3 regions of the Bradyrhizobium sp. C-145 genome follow, and region 1 is predicted to be linked to each of the others. Evidence: riboswitches for the same ligand, from Rfam matches in the RefSeq annotation. Region 1 holds a riboswitch; each other region holds the start of a gene.
What was found. A riboswitch is a leader RNA that binds a small molecule or an ion and turns the genes downstream of it on or off. The one in region 1 is predicted to bind cobalamin.

Region 1 (7,049 bases):
CGGGCATAGCGCCGGCGCAAGCGCAACCGCAGGACGCCGATCCAGAAGCCGGTTACCCCCACCACGAGGCAGATGCCGGATATCCAGAGCACCACCTGCCGCCAGAGCGCGGCATCCCGGCGAAGAACCGTAGGATAGATCCAGTGCGGAATCGAGCCGAGCCAATTCCAGAGCCTCTCGCGGCGTGTCGTGTCGAGCACCAGCTCGCCCGTCCTCGCTGAGATGTAGAGCTCCGTTCCGCTGTCGTCTCCAAGCGAGACCAGGAATAACGGCCGCAATGGATCATAGCGCGCCGTCACGCTCCATTGATCGCGACCGATCGTGCCGATGATGCCGGGACGCACCGCATTCGGATGATGGCTGGCGATTGCCTGCGCCTGCTCGGACGCAACGCCCTCGATCAGATGCCCGTCCGTTGCGGCTACGGTGCTGCGCCTGCCGTCCCAATCCAGCAGCCGATAGACGGGCGTGTCGTCCAGCATGAGAAGACGAAGGTCGCGCGGATAGTGATCGACACCGGCAATCGCCATGGCCCAGTCGGGCGCGATGCCTACCCGGTCCCAGGCAATATCCGGCAGCGCTGACCATCGCTCGCGGTCGGTGAGCTGCGGGAACGCCACATACATCATGACGATGCCCGAGACGAACCACATCGTGAAAAACAGGCAGGTCGCGATGCCGATCCAGCGATGGATGACGAACAACCATCGCCGTCCCCGGCGGATCAACGTGCCTCGCATGATCAGAACTTCACGTTGACGGACAGTTCCGCCGTGCGCGGCATGCCCAGCAGCCACTGCCCGGCATACGGCGCCGAAATCGCATAGACGGTATCGAACAGGTTGTAGAGGCGGAAGGCGACGGTGGTCCGCGCGTGCGGCTTCCAGCGTATTCCGCCGTTCACGATTGCATAGCCGGGGCGGCGGAGCGTATTGGCGTCGTCCGAAAAGGTCCGGCCGACGATCTGAACGCCGCCATAGACCGACCAGTCGGGAGCAAAGTCCCAGGTGACCCAGACGTTCGAAACCTGCTCCGGCACATTCTTGGGGATGTTGCCGGCGTAGCTGACGATCTTGCCGCCCACCGTCTGGCTGAACTTGTCGTATCTCGCCTGCAGCAGCGCCAGATTGGCGTCAACCCGCCAGCCGTCGTTCAGGGCAAGACCGATCGAGGCCTCAACCCCGCGCGACGATTGTTGGCCGACCTGCAACGCCAGACCGGCGGGATTGACGGGATCGGGGACCAGCAGGTTGTTCTTGACGATCTGATAGCCGGCGAGCGTCCACTCGCCACGGCCGCCCCAGAACGATTGCTTCACACCAACCTCGATCTGCTTGCCGGTGGAGAGCTGAAACGTCTTCTGGGTCGCAGCCAATGAGATCAAGTTTGTGACTGGGTCGACGGCGGTCGCGTACTGGCCATAGAACGCCAGGTTCGGGATCGGCGTGTACACCGCGCCGGTGCGCCAGCTCGTCCCCGACAGCGACGTACCAAAACTATTGGCCGGTGTCTTGTAGTCGGTGCGGTCGACCTCGGGGCGGTCGACCCGCACGCCGCTCACGAGGGACAGCTTGTCGGTCAGCGACAGCCGATCCTCGGCGAACAGTGCGTACTGGTTGACGATGGCATTGTAACCGGGCGTGGCCGGCGTCGTCGTTGCGGAAAAATAGCCCAGGCCGACGGCATCGACGCCGACTGAGGTTGTCCCGCCAAAAGGCGAATTGTTGGTGTGGGTGAAGTCGATCCTGTTGACGTCGAAGCCTGTAACGAGCTCGTTGGCGAGGCCGAGCACGTGGCCGCGGAACGTCGCATCCGTCCGGTTGCCGGCCTGCGCCTGGTCATGGAAAATCTCGATGTAGCTGGTCCGCGTGATGAGCTGGTTCGCGGGATTCCACGCGTAGCTCTCGACGTCGCGCCAGTGCCGATGGCTGGTCAGGTAGTAGAGCGTGTCGTGGACCGTGATGCCGTCCGCGACGTTCCATTCAGTCTTGAACTGAGTCCGGTTGTCCTCATAGTGAATCGCGCTGTCGAGCACATTGTAATTCTTGAAGCGCAGCGTGTCGTCGATGGTGCGATTGATCAGAGGGGTCCCGAAGTAGTGCGACGGGTTTCTGTTGCCGTAGTCCTCGGACAGCGTGAAAGCGAGATTGTCCGCAGCCTGCACCCGCACCGCTGCGGAGATCGCCAGGTTGGATGTCTTGTCACGATCGACCCAGCCATCCGACATGTTGCCGGTGGCGGTGAAGCGATAGGATACATTGGGATTGACGGCGCCGCCGCTGTCTACCGCAAGGCGTCGCGTCACGTTGCTGTCGAGCGATACTTCGGCATCGTTGTAGGTCGTTGCGATCGGCTTCTTCGGGGTCACGTTGATGATGCCGCCGATGGCACCTTCGCCGTAGAGCACCGACGCCGGCCCGCGCATCACCTCGATACGCTCCGCCGACCAGGTATCGAACGGAAACGTCACCGTGCCGGCACCGACATAAAGGCGCGTGCCGTCGTACAGCGTCATCACCGAATTGCTGCCGGCGAATCCGCGGGTGGCGAAGGAAAGACCGCCGTTCCCGGGGGCTGGGCTCGCGGTAAAGCCGGCTGCGTTCTGGGCCACGGCATCGGTGACGTTGTGCTGGCCGCGACCCGCGATGGTCTGCGCCGTGATCGTCTCGATGCTGGCAGGCGTTTGCAGCGGCGTGAGGCCAAGCCGGCTTCCGCTGGTGTTCCGCTCGGTCAGCCTTAGCGTCGACGGCGAGCCGTCGGAGGCTGCGGCCGCCGGTGCCGCGCGAGGCGTTGCCGCCGGCTTCGACTGCGGCCGGGAGGCCGCGGCCGAACGCTTGCCGTCAGGGCGGACGGCCCTCACCGCCGGCTTTTCAGGCGGGCTGACTGTGACCGGCGGCAAGGTTTGGACCGCACGGGCTTGTTGCGCCTTGGCAGCGCAAATCACAAACGGCAGAGCTGGAAGAAGGAGGGCGTGAGCGAGCAGGCCGGCACGCAGCCGCCTTGGCACGATGGGAAACACGAGAAGACCTCGGCATGACGTCAGTGGCACGTCACAGCGAACGAGGTCTCACCATGGCGCAGATGCGCCTGCGCAAGGTGAAAGCAATGTCTGTACTCCCCGACCGACATTTTCGCGTGTGACCACGACTGACGGCAGGTCTCCTGGCTCGCGGGTCCTAACCTTGCGTCGCCTTCCCAGGACCGAGTTTCCCAGTGGCCTATGACGAAAGATTCGCCGCTTACAGTTGCGGGGGCAGCTGCGGCCTAAGGGAAAATCCCCGCACCGCATTCCCTTTTGATCCCCGAGTGGGGAACCGTCGGTATCACCGTAAGAGGTGACGAGGCGCGAAGTCAATCTCTCTCTGAAGCAAGGCGTTGTTTGCTAAACCAGCTCCACCGGACCAATAGTAACAATGTCCGAGTAAGCAGCAGGAGTTCGTGCTTGGGCCCTATAGAGCGGAAACTCGCGAAAGCTAGTCGAGCATTTGGCCCGCCGGTTGATGACAAAAGCGCATCGCGCAGCTTGCCGCGGCAGAGCCGCGAATCTACGATCAGGTGGGAGACGCGCGCGCCGGACTGCTCTTCACGCCTAAATAACAGAGCCGTTGAAATCTGTCGAAGAAGACGACCGAACGCAGGATTTCAACATGCAGGGGCGGCAGTTTGCATTAATCAACATTGAAAGATGGTTACGGTCACTACAGCGGAAACGATTGCCGCAGAGCACATTTCCGCGCCCGCAACACTTTGGCGGATCTCGGAATTTGCTTGTGGGTCGGCTCCAGCAGCAGAGCGGCACGTTCTAAGTGAATTAGCGGGGACTTTTTGTAGGGCCGCCCAATCTGAAGCCCGTACGACACACTCAGTTGGTTCGTGCGTTATGTACTGTGCTTGTCGGAACAAAAGCTCCGAATTCGCCGTTGCTGCGGAAGGAATCGTTACGCAGCGGCGCGTTGTTCTCGGCGACGAAGTGGGGAGAGGAGCGGCCGCGCCCCTACTCCAGGGGCCTTCCTTAAGGATAGATTGTAAGTAACTATTCGAACAGAAGGAATGAGAGAGCCGATGACACGCTATTTCTTCAATGTCGGCGGCATTCGTCCATTTCAGGACACGCTCGGGGAAGAATTGTTCGACGACAATGCGGCTTGGCAAGCTGCTCTTGATATAGCGCGCCACATTGTAGCAAGCCTAAGGCCCGGCGAGGGATGTCGACTTGAAGTGATGAGCGCAGGTCGGCTGATCCATTCTATAGAGATGACAACCAAACCATCTCACGCTCCGGCTTTGGTTGATTGTGATACTAACTTAGCCTCCCTCCGATGACTCCGGCCACAGAGCTGGCCCGCAACAATAGGATTGCGCGCCGCCTCGCTCGGTAAAGATCCGACGCGCGCCGAAATCATGCTGGCATTGTCTTCCTTTCTGTGTGGCTGCTGATCAAGTTTCTCGCCAGCCTAGCGGGAGAAGGATAGCAGCTCAGAGAGCTTCTCGCTGATGGTCGCGTGACGTCTAATGATCAAGCTTAAGTGGGTCCACTTCGAGAAAGTCAGCTCGGAAGCCCGATCGATTTCGGCAAGGGTACATTCGCCGTGTCAACTGGAATCCCAGCGCTCGAGACCCGAAGAGCCGGCAAGCATGGGCGATGAGAAGCCGCGACCCGAACGTGCCGGCATCGCAGCTCCCACAACTTCCCGGGTGACCCGAGCGGATGATATTCTCCCGGATGATATTCTCCAACCGACAAGCCGACTGGCTCGGAAGCGCGGTCACACGCTCACGTAATACGACTCGCCTCGGTCTCTGCGTGTCACGACGACGCAAGTCGTGCCCCGCAGAGGAGGTTGAATCCTTGCCAGGCTCCGACGCTAGTCGCTCTGCCGCACGGAGATATACTCGGTTTGGGTTTTGCATCTGAAAGATCGCATTCAAAAGTATTCAGTGCGTTCTCGTGCTATTGATCTCTTCGCATTTCGGAGTCGCAGAGTGTTGGACCCAGCCACGACTGCCCTTCTACGCACTATCCTTGATGAGGTCTGCGAGGGCGTATCCCGCAGCGAGACTGGCCTTCGCGCCCATGTCGCCTCCAAGATGCTGGACGCCGCCAGAAACGGTGAAACTACCGCGGAGCGGCTGAGACAGGTGGCCATAGAGGCACTTCGCTCGGCGCCAACGATGTGGCGATAGGTCTCGGCAGTCCTGAAGTGAATTTGCAGGTCACAGTGTTGAAGATTCTCATCAGTTACCCGGATGGATTCGCATCCATGCCCGACCTCAAGCGAGACATGGCGATTTTGGCTACGAGCGGGCCGGATTGGGCAGCGCCCACGAAGAGAATGGGTGCGCGTGTGCCGGGGCTCGACATCTTTTCCCAAGGATTGATTGAGCGCGTCAATCGAGGTTGGCGCATCACGGACAAGGGCCGGGCCGTCCTTGAGGTGATGGAAGCAAGATCGTCCGTCGTAGAAAAGCGAATAGATGAGGACGGACCTGCTGCCGGGACCAACGCTGCTGCCGAGGCGAACGTAGCTGCCAAAGAGCCTGTGAACGCTGCCACGGCTCTTTCAGTTGCGGCCAAGGCAGATCGACGGGCCGCTAAACGACGGCAACGGCTTCGCACTTTTGGAAATGGACGTGCAATACGGTCGTGACTCCGAAACATTGCAGCTTGCGCTTTGGCGACACTCTGCACGACGTGTGGTCTCGAGTTCAGGAGACCGGTGCCTATTTCAAAGCTTTCCACAGTGCTGCTCGTCGTGGGCTTCTCTCGATCCTCGCCGCCGAATCCTTCTTCGAATCTGAGTGAAGACGTAAGTGCTCCAGATTATCAGCATGTCGCCAACACCTTCCCTGCTTCTGCCGGTTGAATGCAACGCGAAACACTCTTGTTGGTGTCCGCCCAGAGCCAAATCGTTGCAAAATGACAAACAAAATCAGAGACCGTACTCCCGACCCTTTTGAGCGACATACCGAACGGGCCGAGGAAAGATAATGTACTGGCACTAAAAGTGATTCGTGCCGCACTACGTCTCACTAATCGCGCATCGTGCCTTAAAGATGCATTTTGTGCGCGCAACGGCCGGAATTGTGCGCCCAGAGACGATAAGAAAAGCACGTTCAATCCAAAACCAAAACTGCCCTGATTCGAGGCCGGCAGGCAGCTGAGACTCATGCGCAAGCATGATTCCATTTGAGGAACCTTCCTTGGGTTTACCGCAGCGGGGCTGTTCTCCTGTGGGAAAGCCTGTTCGGCTTCACGTTTCTCCAGAGATAGTCCAAGGCTTGAGTTTCGCGTTTCCATTGCTCCTTGCGGCCCGGAGAATGGGCCGGAATAAAATCTAGCTATCCACTTCCTCTTTAAACGGCCTTATTGAAGGCGCCATCAAGCGGCTGACTTTTTATGCTTCGAGGCAAATGGCGAACAAGGCGCGTCCGCTTTGAACATGAATACCGGGTAGCTCTTCTGGATGCAGATGGAAGATGGTGGCGCAGTTGCGTGCTCAGCGAGGCGTCCGAAACCGGTGCGCGCCTTCTGATCAAGGATCGCCAGACGTGCTCCGATCGAGGCATTTCTTCCTGCTACTCTCGAAAACAGGGTTGGCATTCCGCCGATGCGAATTGGTTCGACTAGATGGCTGCGAAGCCGATATTGAGTATGTGAACGCCAGAACGGCTCGTTTCCGCGAGAAGTCAAGGCATAGGCCGGCCGCGACGTGACCGCTTTAGCAATCATGCGATCGCTTGAAGAGAGCGCGAGAACACGCTCGCCGGGCGGCTCAAACCATAGTGATCACGAAGAGTGCTGCCCGCATAGTCCTGACGGAACAGGCCGCGTTTGCGCAGGATCGGCACGACTTCCTCGGCGAAAAGGTCGAAGCCGCCAGGTAGCCAGGGTGGCATGACGTTGAAGCCGTCGGCGGCGCCGTTTTCGAACCAGGTCTGGATGTTGTCGGCGATCTTTTCCGGCGGTCCGGCGATCACCCAATGGCCGCGCGCGCCGGCGAGCCGCTGCACGAGCTGGCGGATAGTCGGTTTCTCGCGATCCACGATGT
Region 2 (7,049 bases), 4.4 Mb from region 1:
AGCTCAAGGCTCGCGATCCGGATGCAGCTGCAATCGTCGGCGATCTCGCGCTTGAACACCAGGAAGTCGTCGACCGTTTGCACCACTTCGCGCAAGCTATTGACGCCATCCTCGCGGATCGTGAACTCCTTCGGCAAGACGTCGGCAATATCATACGCGACTTTATAGTACGCGAGCGGCACCACATGATGTGGGAAGAACGAGATTTCTTTCCCGCTGCCCTGAAGGCTCTCTCGGCTCAGGATTGGACCGAAATCGCTTCCGCCCTCACCGATCATGGAGATCCGCTGTTCAGCCAGACAGCGGCAGCGACTTCCGATGCGCTAAGAGCCCATATTCTGCAATTGGAGCAAGAAGCTGAGGCCGAACGGAGCTCGGTCGCATTTTCGTCCGCCAAGGCCGGCAACCCGTGACACGGCGCCGAAAAGGATGGGCCGTATTGATCGCTGCCGTTTCATAGCAGGAAGTGGACCTCATGCTCATCTTGTCGAAGTAAAAATGGGGTGCTCGCGGGCGCGTAGGCTGCCGTGCCGCCAAAATGGCTTCCGCGCAATATGATCTCGACCATCAATGAAAACGGCATGGTCGAGGCCTTCTTGAGCTCTGGTTCCGGCACGTTCCACAATGTGACCGTCGCAGGCCTGGCGGTTGCGCAGTGATATCGCGCGAAACGGACGCCTCTCATGTCCGCCGACCGATAAGGACGGACGATTGGGGCCAGGCGGGTGCGGCGAAGCACTCCCAATCCTTGAGCCCTGCCCAGCACGCTCTTAATCATCCGACCGCAGCCGGTTCGACTCACTGCACGCCAACTGCGAAGCACTGCCACGCCGGGTACGTTCAGCACGAACAACAAGGCGCTGGACGTCAATCGCCACCACCAGTTCTGGCGCGATTGGATTACAACGAGCTATGGGGCTACACATCGTAATGGATGCTCATTTCTGGTGTGTGACCGCTTCATCGCCATCCAACATTCGTGTATGCGGCGTGTAGCATGCCCCTCCATTGCGCCTTGGAGTGGCCATAGCCATCAGCCGACACTCCGATAATCGGGTCCAGAAAGCAAGAAAGGCATCCGAATGCGACCGGACCTGGCACAATTCTATGGCCCGGCCCCCTACCGCGCTACACCAGCTATCCGACGTCCTCGCATTTCTCAGCGTCAGTTCGCGAGTTAGACTATCAAGCGTGGCTCAAGTCCTTGGGCGGCCAGCAATCCGCCTCGATCTACGTGCACGTGCCATTTTGTCGAAGCATGTGCTGGTACTGCGGCTGCCACACGTCTGCTACGAAACGCGACGAGCCGATCGCGATCTATGCGGCTGGGCTGCGGACTGAAGCCTACCTCGTTGCAGAGGTAGCCGGGCAACGACAACCGATCTCTCATATCCACTTCGGGGGTGGTACCCCCACGGTCATGACGCCTGAAACGTTTGCTGATCTGGTCGGTTCGTTACGTTATTCGTTCGCCGTCCTACCTGATGCAGAGATCGCTGTGGAGATCGATCCGCGCACGTTGAGCGAGCCGATGGCCGAGACGCTTGGCTATTGCGGGGTCAACCGGGCGAGCCTTGGCGTCCAGAGCTTCGATCCGGTTGTTCAGCGGGCTATCAATCGTCTGCAGAGCTTCGGTCAGACCGCGACTTCGGTCGATCGGTTACGCCGCGCCGGCGTCGGCCGGATCAATTTCGACCTATTCTATGGCCTGCCCCAGCAGACAGTCGCTTCGTGCCTGGACACCGTCGCCAAATGCCTCGAGTTGCATCCGGATCGGATTTCGGCCTTCGGCTACGCGCATATTCCTGCATTTAAGAAGCATCAACGCAAGATCGATGAATTCACTCTGCCCGACAGTGTCGAGTGCTACCTCCAATTCGAAACGATCGCGGAAGCTTTAATTGATGCTGGATACGTACGCGTCGGCATCCATCACTTTGCCCTGCCGCACGAAAGTCTTGCCCGGGCGAAGCAGGAAGGCAGGCTGAAGCGCAACTTCCAGGGCTATACTGACGATTGCGCTGACGCCCTCATTGGCCTCGGCGCTAGCGCCATCGGGCGCATGCAGCAAGGGTTCGTCGTGAACGCTGTCTCGACCAAGGACTACCTTGCTCGCATCGCCGAGGATCGGCTCGCTACCGCGAAGGGCTATTTGCTGACGGAGGAGGATCGCTTCCGCGCCGAGATCATCGAGCGAATCATGTGCGACATGGCAGTCGATCTCTCCGAGACATCCCGTCGTCACGGACTGGACCCGAAGTTGGCCGTCGTCGATCGTTCTCGAATCGAGAGCCTTATCGCAGATGGCGTCGTGGTGATTGACGATGGCCGGCTTTCCGTAGCTGATGGCGCAGAGTTCCTGGTCCGGAGCGTCGCATCGGCGTTCGACGCTCATCTTCCTCGGGGCGCGGCTACACGCAGTCCGGCGGTCTAAACCGGCTAGGCCGAGCAGGACCACACTCACGGCCGAGGAGCACCCTGTCGGCACACGCCACCTTCAAGTTCGCGACATGCTCTGCGTGGCCCGCTCATAGATCTCAAACAGAGGCCCAAGCCGAAACCCGACTATCGGGTGGAACCGGTCGACCAAGGACTGCCTTAAGCAGGGTCCAAATCAATAGCAACCGCTCATGCACTGGCTACGCTCGGGAGATTCTTGGAGCCGGTTTTTTCGTATCGTCGCGCTGATCGAGCATAAGGTTTCCAGGCAGGAAAGCGCACCGAGCTTGCGGTTGGTGCCCTGCGGCGACCGCCCGGCATCACTGCCCCTCGTTGCTGTCGGCAACCGCTGCCAACGTGCTCATGAGCGACAAACGCTGGTGTAGATTTCTAATCTCAAGCTATATCGGTCGCATACCACGGCATAATTGAGCTAAGCTGAGCTTGTGCTTCAACTGGGCTCAGATCTTCGGCGAATGTCCTCGCCGTGATCGAACCGGCGGCTGTCCTCCCTCCGCCGATGGAAGTCCGCGCGATGCGTCAGCGTCGCTCCTCCCAGACTTTACTTCCGCCCGGCCCGCTAAGCGGGGCCGGGCATCTTTTTGTGTTCCCAAGGCTCCCTCGATTGTCGAGAGCCCAAATGAGCACAAGCGGATCAGCTTTGTCGAGAAAAGACCCAAACCCGGGATTAACGGCCTCGCGGATCGGATGCAGCGCGCAGTTCGCGGGCGGCAGCGACCATGTTCGCTAGCGCGGGCCGAACCTCCTCCCATTTCCGCGTCTTCAGGCCGCAGTCCGGATTGACCCAGAGCTGCGAATCCTGCAGCCGTGTCCGAGCCAACGCCATCAGCTCCTTTATTTCGCCCGTCTCGGGAACGCGTGGAGAGTGGATGTCGTACACGCCCGGCCCGATCTGATTTGGATATTCGTAGTTCCTGAACACGTCGAGTAGTTCCATTTTCGAGCGCGACGTCTCGATCGAGATGACATCCGCATCCATTGCAGCAATCGCACCGATGATGTCGTTGAACTCCGAGTAGCACATATGCGTATGAATTTGCGTTTGATCGGCGACGCCCGATGAGCAGATGCGGAAGCAATCTACGGCCCAGTCGAGATAAGCCGTCCACTCCGATCGGCGCAATGGCAATCCTTCGCGGAGTGCAGCTTCGTCGATCTGGATCATGGTCGCACCAGCATTTTCGAGATCACGGACTTCGTCTCGGATCGCGAGCGCAATCTGGCGGCAGACCTCGCTTCTGGGAATATCATCGCGAACAAAGGACCAGTTCAAGATCGTCACCGGTCCGGTCAACATCGCCTTCATCGGCTTGCTCGTTAGTGATTGCGCGTAGCGCCACCAGTCTACGGTGATAGGCTTCGACCGCAAGACATCGCCAAATAGGATCGGTGGCCTGACGCAGCGCGAGCCGTAGGATTGCACCCATCCGTTCCTGGTAAATGCGAAGCCGGCGAGTTGCTCGCCGAAGTACTGCACCATGTCATTGCGCTCGAACTCGCCGTGCACGAGGACGTCAAGACCGATGTTCTCCTGCCAACGTACGGCGCGCGCAGTCTCCTCCTTGAGGAACCTGTCGTATTGCTCGTCGCTCATCGCGCCTCGCACATGCGCCGCACGGGCATTCCGGACCTCTGTGGTCTGCGGAAACGATCCGATCGTCGTGGTAGGAAAAGCCGGTAGTCCGAAACGATTGCTTTGGATCTCGGCACGACGGGCAAATGGGCTGGCGCGCGGGCGCATGCTCTGGTCGATCGCTCTCATCCGGGCAGCGACATTGGCATCGCGGATTTTCGGCGAAGTCAGGCGGACAGTCGCAGCACATTCCGACTCGGCAAGAGCTAGCGCAACATTCTGGTCGCCTGCGAGTGCCCGCGCCAGGATCGCAAGCTCGCGCATCTTCTGGACCGAGAAAGCAAGCCAGTTCTTGACGTCGGAAGCGAGCCCGGTCTCGAGTTCAACATCGACCGGCACATGAAGCAGCGAGCAGGATGGGGCGATCTGTACACGATCCTTGCCAAGCTTCGCAATCGCGGGTTCGAGCCGCTGGCGCAGCGAGGACAAATTCGACCGCCATACATTCCGGCCGTCGATCACGCCGAGCGAGATGACGAGATCACTTCGGCGGCCAGCAATGATCTGGTCCAATAACTGTGGCGCTCGAACCAGATCGAGGTGAAGTCCGGCAACTGGCAGCCTCAAGGCGGTATCCAGGTTGTCGCCGAGGTCGCCAAAATAGCTGGCAACCATGATCTTGATGGCCGGCCCCTCCTTGGCGAGCCGGTCATAGGCATGGAGCAGAGATTTTCGCGCCCCCTCATCCAGATCAAGAACCAGGCAGGGCTCATCGAACTGAACCCAATTTGCCCCACGTTTGGCCAATTCCTCCAGAACCTCGATATAGGCCGGTATCAGTTCATCCAGCAGTGAGAGTGGCTGGAACGCGAGATCGGCACTCTTGCCGAGCTTTAGGAATGTGACCGGCCCGATCAGGACAGGGCGGGTCTGAAAGCCAAGGGCCTTGGCTTCCTCATACTCCTCGATCGGCTTGCGAGAGCATAGCCTGAAAGTCTGTCCCCTGTGAAACTCGGGGACCATGTAGTGGTAGTTGGTGTCGAACCACTTGGTCATCTCCTGCGCGGGTGCGCCAAATCCGCGGGGTCCATGACCGCAACTCGCACCCTGGTCGTCGCATTGTGAACCGCGGGCCATGGCGAAGTACGTCTTGAGCGAAACGGATTCGGCTTTCGAGGCGTAGATCTCCGGGATGGCGCCAACCATGACACTTGTGTCGAGCACCTGGTCATACAGCGAGAAATCATTCGATGGAATGACCGTGACGCCGATAGATTTCTGACGAGCCCAGTTCGCGGCACGCAGGCCAGCTGCGTCCTCGAGCAACTGCTGTTCGCTGCTTTTTCCGGCCCAGTAGCTCTCTAGAGCACGTTTGAGCTCGCGCCTTGGACCGATGCGTGGCGTTCCGAGCGTGGCAACCGGAAGGGAGAGAAGAGACATAGCGTAAACCCCATGTTGGGGGCAAAGGCCATGGCGGACGCAGGCAGGGGAAGTCGCGCGGTGCGACGGCTGCTTGGCGCACCACCGGGACACCCCGCCCGTGGACGAATATATTGTCGGGGCAGGTCTCCTGGCTCGCGGGTCATCGCTGCTGTCCGGCCTTCCCGAAGCCGCGCAGGCTTCAGTGACATCGTTGGACAGCGGCTCGCCGCTCACAGTTGCGGGGGCAGCGCCGGCATTTTCACCGGCTTCCCTCTTAGCTCCGGATCAAATGCAAACCGGAGAACCTCGACGACTTGGATTATCGGCAAGAGAACTCTTCCGTCAACCTCTCAGATTATGTCGCAAGCTAATGCTGCGAACATCTGCTACGCGAATGACTGAGCATCTCTATCGCTGACTACGATGTAGAAGCGCTCTCCAATCAGCGATATCAGAATGACCATCGTGGCTACCTGCGCGTGGGGCCGCATGCCAGATCGGTGGAAAGGACAAATGCGGCTTGCGCGGCCGGAACTGCTGCCTCGAGCAGAACGCATTTGATGCGAGTCCCGGCTTCCCAGCGGTTCTTCGAGCACGTCCGCCCCAGCCGCCTTCTCGACCAACAGGATCAGTGTTGATTAGGCCCAAGACACCTGGCGAAAGCCAGCAACATACGCGGCGAGCACGTTGATTTGCGTGCCAACCAGACTCCAAATGCTCGGCGGTGAAGATTGGCTTGGCGTCCTTGGCCATCGAGTGCAAAGCGCAGCTGACGGAGGCTGCCCTCGACTTCCGGAGCGCCGCATATCGCGAAAGGAGCGCCAACCGCGCCGCGGCTCCTTGGCCACAAGTGCCCCAAGGCATGGCAGAGATCGAAGGCCACATTCCAGGAACGATAAACCAAACGGTTCAATTGCGGCAAACGTGCTCCCCATTCTCATCAGGACACCGAGGCGTTCCCCTGCGCCGTCGAATATCCAGTGCGTGACGAGGATGGATAAGCCGCGATGGATAGGCTGAATGGAACGATCGAAACGAGTGCAAGTCGGAAAGTCGACAAAGAGGACACAAAACCGGTGAGAATTGCCGTCTATTACCTGGCACGGAGAATGCAAGTCCTCGGCATGCCCAGGCTCCTCCTGCTGGGCATGTCCAGCACAGCAAATTGGGGCTGTCGCTGGCGGCTGAAGTTAGCGGCGCGTGACATAGAGGGGAGCGCCTGCTCGCGCGGGACACCATCGGTCGCCCCGTCGCGTAGCCGCTAACTTCTTGCGCTCGCGCATAACAAGTTGAAGGTTGCCCGCTTTGAAAGACGTGTTGATGAAAGACCAGATGGGCGGACGGTTATGAAGAGAATGTCTGGAAGACGCGCGCTATGGTTTTGTCTCGGTGGACCGCTGATCTGCCTGGCCGCGCTGGCTGCCATGAGCAACAGTGTTCGCGCCAACGACAGCCCTCTTGTCGACAGAGTCAAGTCAACGTGGCGAGCGCAAGATGGTGAGACGATAGAACAAATTCTGTCCAACGTCTCGAAGGTGGCACACTTCGTCCCTCGAACGTGGGGCGTCGCTGAACTTGACCGAAATGAGTATGT
Region 3 (7,049 bases), 3.3 Mb from region 1:
ATCGAGCAGCTCCGCCACAACGAGCGCATCCGCGAGACCTTCGGCCGCTACATCGACCCGAAAGTGGTGCAGGGCCTGATTGACCGGCCGGAGGTCGCCATCGACGGCCAGCGCCGGGTCATGACCATCATGTTCTGCGACATGAGCGGCTTCACCTCGATGAGCGAGGGCGTGACCCCGCGCGGCCTCGTCAAGGTGATGAACCACTACTTCACGGTGATGTCCGGCCCCATCCGCAGCAATCGCGGCATCATCGACAAATATATCGGCGATGCCATCATGTGCTATTGGGGCCCGCCCTTCATCGAGGAGGACGAGCAGGCGATGCTCGCCGGCCTTGCCGCCATCGAGATGGCCGATCAGGTGCCCGCGCTCCAGAAGCAGCTGCCGGATCTGCTCGGCATCCGCGCCATGCCGGCGCCGTGCGATCTGCGCATCGGCATCGCCACCGGCGAGGTCCTGACCGGCAGCATCGGCTCCGACCTGATGATGAGCTTTACCGTGATGGGCGACGCCGTGAACCTCGCCTCGCGGCTGGAGGCCGCCAACAAGGCCTACGGCACCCGCGTCCTGGTCTCGCAAGCAACGGCGGATGCGATCGGCTCACAGCTCGAACTGCGTGAGATTGATCGCGTCGCGGTCGCGGGGCAGCGCGCACCGCAGGCCGTCTTCGAGGTGATGGGCAAGGCCGGCGCACTCACCGATGCGCAAGCGCGCCTGCGCACGCACTATGCCGAAGGCCTTGCCGCCTATCGCGCCGGGCACTTCGACGACGCCCGCGCCGCCTTCAACGCCGCGCTCGAAGCGGTCCCCGGCGACGGTCCCTCGCGCACGCTGCTCGGCCGCATCGCGCAGTTCGAGGTCAACCCGCCGGACGTGGGTTGGGACGGCGCCTGGCGGTTGGAGCAGAAATAGCATTGCCTGCCGTCCGGCGTCGCCGACCGGAAAAAACGATTCTACTCCATAACGATGTTCGCCGTGACCTATTTCCCGGGCTTAGGCTCGACGTCCCTGAGGCGTCAGATGGGGACACGCCGATGACACACCTTGAGGACAGGCTCGAACGGTTCGAGACGCTCTCCGCCGAGTGCGAGCTGATTGCCAAGCTCGCCACCGACAGCACCAAGCGCGAGTTCTATCTGAAGCTCGCCGAGCAGTACCGCCAGCTGGCAGTGGATATGCGGCAGGCGATCGCGACCAGCGCTGCTGCTTGAGGCCGACTGCAATCCGTTCTTAACATTTGGCGCGCATTCTCAGGCGCATGCGGGCGTCGCTGATTGGCGATGGCTCGTAGTGGGAAGGCCGGGGTTCGTTGCAATGCAGCGCCTCGCGAGTGTCACTTGCCATGTTTGACGGGCAATCCCATGCGTCTCGTTGCAGTGATCATATTCGCGCTCATGACGGCGGCCTGCGATCAGGAGCAGGACATCACCGGCTCGACGTCGACCTGCCCGATGCGAAACTACAGCTACAATCCTCGCGACATGAACCAGTGCGTCAGCGCCTGCAAGTCATGCGATCACGGCACCACGGTCACCTGCACGACCTCCTGCACCCTCAAGGGGGCTCGCTGAGTTCTTGATGCTTGTGGCCAAAATCGCCGGCGCGCCAAAAGACAGGAGGCTGTCGGCGGTGCCCAGGCACCGGAACGATTCACTTGGATTAATCATTGAAGGAGGCGGGCAGGACGCGTGGAGTCCGATTGAATGGGTATGCTCGATCCCGGCCGGTTCCTAGTGTCGTGCTCGCATTGCGACGCTTGGCCGATGGCTGCCAACGTCAAACGTTCAAGCTGGTCGGCATTCCCGCGTGAGGTCCGTTTCGTGTGTCGGCGCTGCCGCCGCGAGGAGACCGCGATTGTCTCTGCCTCCGGCGAACTGACGCCGATCAAGCGCATCGATGTTCCGCCACGCGACGTCGCCATCGCTTGGGCGCAGGCCCAGCGCCCGCGAGGGCGGACGTAGCTGCCGGGCCTCTGCTTGCGGGACGCACCGGCAGCGGCGAGTGGTCGCTGCCAGATGCAACCAGTCGATTGACTCCCGGGCTGCACGACTCGTAAAAGATCCGCGACGGTTCTCCTCACGGAGATCAAAAGGGAACGTGGTGCGAGATTTTCCCAACGCCGGGATCTTCTCAATGCCATGGCTGCCCCCGCAACTGTAAGCGGCGAATCTCTCGTCCTATGCCACTGGGAATCTCGGTCCTGGGAAGGCGACGGAGAGGTAACGACCCGCGAGCCAGGAGACCTGCCGTCAGCCGTGGTCACACGCGAAGATGTCGGTCGGGGAGTACAGACATTAGCTTCACCGGAGCGATTGATCGCTTCGTCGTGAAACCTCGTTCGCTGTGACGTGCCACTGACGTCCTGCCGAGGTTTTGTTCGCATGTCTTCCGTTTCCGCCGCAATCCGGTGCCGTCGCACGGCCTGGCTGGCGTCCAGCTTCATCATTCCCGTTCTTGTCCTCAATATGAGGGGCGTCCGCGCCCAGACTGCCGCCGAGCAGTTGCCGCCGGTCGAAGTGACCAGGGCCGACGATCAGAACCGCACGCGTGCCAGGGCGAGCAGCGATGGCGACATGGGGAGACGCCGTGCGACGCCGAACGGCGCGCCGACAGGGACCGGCTCGGCCGGCTTTGGCGGTGAGGCGGCCAGCAACAATGGAGGCATCGTCGACGCCGCCACGACCGTCATCACCGCCGCGGACGTCGCCCATTCGCCGTCGCAGACGCTTGCCGAGATCATCTCGACGCAAGTACCGGGCGCCCAGATCACGACGTTCTATGGCGGTCCGATCGGCGCCAAGACCGGTGTCGACCTGCGCGGCTTCGGCGCGTTCGCAACGACCAACACGCTGGTGCTGGTCAACGGACGGCGGCTGAACGACATCGACATGGCGCAGGTGGACCTTGCCACCATCCCGCTCAATTCGATCGAGCGCATCGAGATCACGCGCGGCAATTCCGGTGCGGTGCTCTATGGGGACAACGCGGTCGGCGGCGTCATCAACATCGTCACCAAGAACGGCGTCGGCGGACCACCCATGGCCGCGGGCATCGAGGTCGGCTTCGGCTCGTTCAACACCAGGCTCGCCAACGTCTCGACGTGGCTCAATTCCGGTCCGTGGTCGACCTCGTTTTACGGCAACACCGTCAAGACCGATGGCTATCGTGACAACAATCGTTATTCCCAGGAGAACGGCGTCGGCAATCTGAACTACACGACGCCGGGGTTGACTGCTTTCCTGTCCGTGACCGGCGACAATCAGGAGCTGCGACTGCCGGGCGGCCGCACCGTCGATCCCTCGATCGGTCTCGACGAGCTCGCGACCAACCGGAAGGGGACCAGCACGCCCTTCAACTATGCCAACCAGCAAGGTTTTGGCGCGACAGCGGGCTTCACAAAAACCCTGGTGAACGGCGTCGATCTCATCGTCGACGGCGGCCTGCGCGACAAGAGGCAGCAGAGTGCATTCTTCTCCAGTCCGACGCCGGCGCCCGCCTTCTTCACCTCGACCTATGTCGACGCCGATCTGACGACATGGTCGATCACGCCGCGGCTCAGCGTGAAGAGCCTCCTGCTCGGAATGCCGTCGCAGCTCTTGACCGGCATCGACTATTACGATGCGAGCTTTCAGCAGAACCGCGGCGCCGGCCAGGGTCTCGCCGCCTGGCACAATTACGACCTCAGGCAGCAGACCGTTGCGGGCTATTTTCAGCACACATTGGGTGTGACGCCCACGACCGACGTTTCCTATGGCGCGCGGGTGCAGACCATCAGTCTGTCGGCACGTGACAATTTTGATCCGGCGGCTCCGTTCAACGCCGACATCGGCGCGCACCCGCTCAGGAGCGACGAGACCCAGTATGCGCTGCACCTCGGTGCCGAGCATCGCCTCAACGACATTGTCTCGCTGTTCGGCCGCGCCGCGCGGTCGTTTCGCACGCCTGACGTCGACGAGCGGGTGTCGTCAGGACCCTCATTCGATCCCTTCTTCAATCCACTGCCGCGAACGTTCCTGCTCAAGACCCAGACCTCGCAGGATGTCGAGGCTGGGCTACGTATCAAGGGAGGCGGTCTTCAGATGCAGAGCAGTCTCTATCTGATGGACCTCGCCAACGAGATCCATTTCAATCCAATCCTGTTCTACAACGCCAATCTCGATCCGACCCGTCGTTACGGCTCGGAGACCAGTGTCTCCTATCGCGTCAACGACGCGCTGCTCTTGCGCGCCGGCATGGCTTATACGAGGGCTGTCTTCCGAGGGGGCGTCTGGGCGGGCAATGACGTGCCGCTGGTCTCGCGCTACACCGCGAGTGCGGGTGTCACCTGGAACATCTGGCAGAACTATGTCGTGCTCGACGCCACCGCGCGATTCTGGAGCGAGCGTCGCATGGACAACGACCAGGCCGGAACGCAGAAGCCGATCCCTGCCAATGGCACGATCGACCTCAAGCTCAGTGGTCAATATGAGCGGTACTTCTGGTCGCTCAGCGTCAACAATTTGCTGAACGCGCTCTACTACGACTATGCAGTCGCAAGCACCTTTACCGACGGTCGCTTCAGCGCCTATCCGCTGCCCGGCCGCAGCTATCTGCTCAAAGCCGGCGCCACGTTCTGACGTCGATAGGGCTGTCACACGTCCCCAAATGCACTAGAATTCGAATAGAAGGAGATCACTTATGGCTCTCAGCATCCAGCCGTCTCACGCCGACCGTCTGCGGCTTCACCCGGTCGCGCCGCGTCTTGCGCCGATGTTCTGCTTTGCGCTGCTGACGGCGTCATGCGCGCTCGCAAGCTTCGCGCTCGCCTGTGCAACACCGTTCGCGGCCTTTGCCGTCGTCGCGGCCGCGATGCTGCCGCTGCGCCCGGCGCTGCTCGTCGTCACTGGCGCCTGGCTCGTCAACCAGACCATCGGCTTCGGCGCGCTGCACTATCCCATCGACGGCAGCACCATCGCCTGGGGTTTTGCGATCGGCGCGGCCGCGCTGCTGGCGACCACCGTTTCGTCTGCGGTGCTGCGCATGCTGCCGCAGGGCCGCACGCCGCTGGCGCTGGCCGTCACGCTCGTCGCCGCCTATGCGGCCTATGAGCTCGCGCTGCTCGCCGCGACGCCGTTCCTGGGGGGAGAGGGCGCCTTCACCGCAGCCATCGTGATGCGCCTTGGGCTGACCAGCGCCGCCTGGCTCGCCGGTCTCGTCGCCGCCTGCGAGATCGTCCGCCTGCTCGATCCGTTCGGGCGCAAGCGAGCGATGTCGGCCTGAGCGCCGCTACGTTCGACGTCGTGGCGCCATCGGGGCTGCAGGATTTTGCTGTGTCGCTCTCTGTCAATCCTCGTTCGCGAAAATATTCCACTTTACCGAAATTCGGATTTGTCGTATGTGTCGCTCATCCCGGCTCACCCTTGAGGGGCGATCATGTGTCGTGATGATCGCAGAGCCGGGCTTGCGGTGGACGCGGCAGCGTCGGGCGCGAGAGCTAAGGGCAGGGCGGATTGCTCTCCGTGAGCCCTTAAGGCTTCGCGCGGACGGACGGCGCTGTCAGGTTCGTCGTGCCAGCATTTCGATGGCAACGTGCACAACGCCGTCGAACCCTGTGGTGCCAACGAACCGCGCGTACGGCAAAACCGTGTGGTCCTTTCCGCCAGCGATATTTTCGGTCCGTTGAAATCGCCGGAAGTGCCTGAAGATAAAGACATATTGCTGCTTCTGCCGGACGGGCGAAAAGCCCGTCCGAACCTGCTGGGCCCTAATAGGCCCTAGTTTCACATGGGTGCGCTGACGCGGCCCGGTCCCGGTCCCCTTAGCCCGTCCCCGGCCGCGCTCTACGGCCTTTCCTGCGGCCTTGCCTATGCGCTGGCGCGGCCCTGTTCGGTGTCCTGTGGCCCTGTCGCTCTGGCGCGCCGTGCGGGCTTCCTGCGGGCTCTGACGCCTTCCCGTCGCTTGCCGCCCTGCTGCCGAGACTGTGGAAACCGGGAAACAACCGGCATCTCTCCGCCAAACAGGTCTACGCTCGTCTGCGACCGAGTTTGGGGAGGGCGATATGGAGTTCGAGCTTAAGGGCGCGCTGAAGAAGTATCGTCGGATGCGATCATGGCGGCGCGCCGGAATGGCGATCATGGCATTCGGTGCGATGTCAGCGCCGTGGGTTCTCGATCTGGGGCGGACGGACGGGCTGATATTGCGCTTGTCCTGTGGATGACTGGCGAACTCGAAATGCGATTGAAGACAATCCAGACACGGCTTGCCGGAATGAACGATCAACTGAATGCGCTCACCCGCAGAGACCCCGATCACGGTCCGGATGCTGATTTGATCCTCGAACTCAACGACTGGTGACGAGAGGGGCACGATCAATGAAGGCATTAAGGGTCATCGGCTATGTCTGCCTCTCGCTCGTTTCCGTCTACAGCGTCGTCTTTAGCGACAGCAAAAACTTCCAGTGGCTGGTGGTCGCCTGTTGGGCTGCGGTCTTTTACTACTGGTGGATAGAGGATCGAGATGCTCGCAAGATCAGAGAGGAAAAACGGTTTCAAGAACTCGCTTCGCGGGTAGCCTATCTCGAACGTCAGACAAGAACGCTTGAGTATCAGGTTGGGGAGCTCCAGCGCGTGTCATCAAGGGGCGGAACATGGTCTCCGCCAAGCTGAGGTGTCGTTGGCGCTCGCGACGCTGGCGTGGCTGTCGTCTGCGCACCGGCTAGCAGCGCGGGAATTTCAGTCGTCGTTCCAGAGAGACAATAGGCCGTGCTTGTGGCCGAGATTTTCCCGGTCCAATCCGACTTTCACTCGCCACTCCCAGTGCTCAGGGAGTGTCTTGTTGTGCTTCTCCCTGTTGCATTTTGCATGGGCCAACAGAAAATTTGATCGATGATCGAGCCCTCCCTTCGCTAGCGGCCTCATATGATCGACCTCTCCCTCTTCCGGGCGCTCTATTTGCTCAAAACAACAAAGGCACAGGCCGTTTTGTCGTTTCCACAATTTTTGCTTGATCTCCAACGGAAAGCTTCGTCGAGCGCCATTCCCGGCGTGTGCTCGCTTCGCATCTCGAGT

Region 2: linked by a shared signal. The riboswitch ahead of metE (5-methyltetrahydropteroyltriglutamate--homocysteine S-methyltransferase) and the one ahead of LRP30_RS06025 (TonB-dependent receptor) in region 1 are both predicted to bind cobalamin.
Region 3: linked by a shared signal. The riboswitch ahead of LRP30_RS21410 (TonB-dependent receptor) and the one ahead of LRP30_RS06025 (TonB-dependent receptor) in region 1 are both predicted to bind cobalamin.

What each region holds. Positions count from the first base shown of each region.
Region 1 is NZ_CP088150.1:1,268,987-1,276,035, forward strand. Features, by position in the region: gene LRP30_RS06020 (PepSY domain-containing protein) at 1-740, opposite strand, end outside; gene LRP30_RS06025 (TonB-dependent receptor) at 743-2,860, opposite strand; cobalamin riboswitch at 3,135-3,334, opposite strand; gene LRP30_RS06030 (hypothetical protein) at 4,063-4,323, shown strand; gene LRP30_RS06035 (hypothetical protein) at 4,984-5,184, shown strand; gene LRP30_RS06040 (winged helix-turn-helix domain-containing protein) at 5,202-5,648, shown strand; gene LRP30_RS06050 (LLM class flavin-dependent oxidoreductase) at 6,727-7,049, opposite strand, start outside.
Region 2 is NZ_CP088150.1:6,444,503-6,451,551, forward strand. Features, by position in the region: gene LRP30_RS30420 (hemerythrin domain-containing protein) at 1-413, shown strand, start outside; partial or broken gene hemN (oxygen-independent coproporphyrinogen III oxidase) at 1,083-2,434, shown strand; gene metE (5-methyltetrahydropteroyltriglutamate--homocysteine S-methyltransferase) at 3,128-5,473, opposite strand; cobalamin riboswitch at 5,576-5,779, opposite strand; gene LRP30_RS30435 (nodulate formation efficiency C protein) at 6,745-7,049, shown strand, end outside.
Region 3 is NZ_CP088150.1:4,590,301-4,597,349, reverse strand. Features, by position in the region: gene LRP30_RS21430 (adenylate/guanylate cyclase domain-containing protein) at 1-915, shown strand, start outside; gene LRP30_RS21425 (hypothetical protein) at 1,038-1,214, shown strand; gene LRP30_RS21420 (hypothetical protein) at 1,365-1,574, shown strand; gene LRP30_RS21415 (hypothetical protein) at 1,707-1,964, shown strand; cobalamin riboswitch at 2,054-2,269, shown strand; gene LRP30_RS21410 (TonB-dependent receptor) at 2,385-4,619, shown strand; gene LRP30_RS21405 (hypothetical protein) at 4,681-5,262, shown strand; gene LRP30_RS21400 (hypothetical protein) at 6,091-6,336, shown strand; gene LRP30_RS21395 (hypothetical protein) at 6,354-6,647, shown strand; gene LRP30_RS21390 (hypothetical protein) at 6,900-7,049, shown strand, end outside.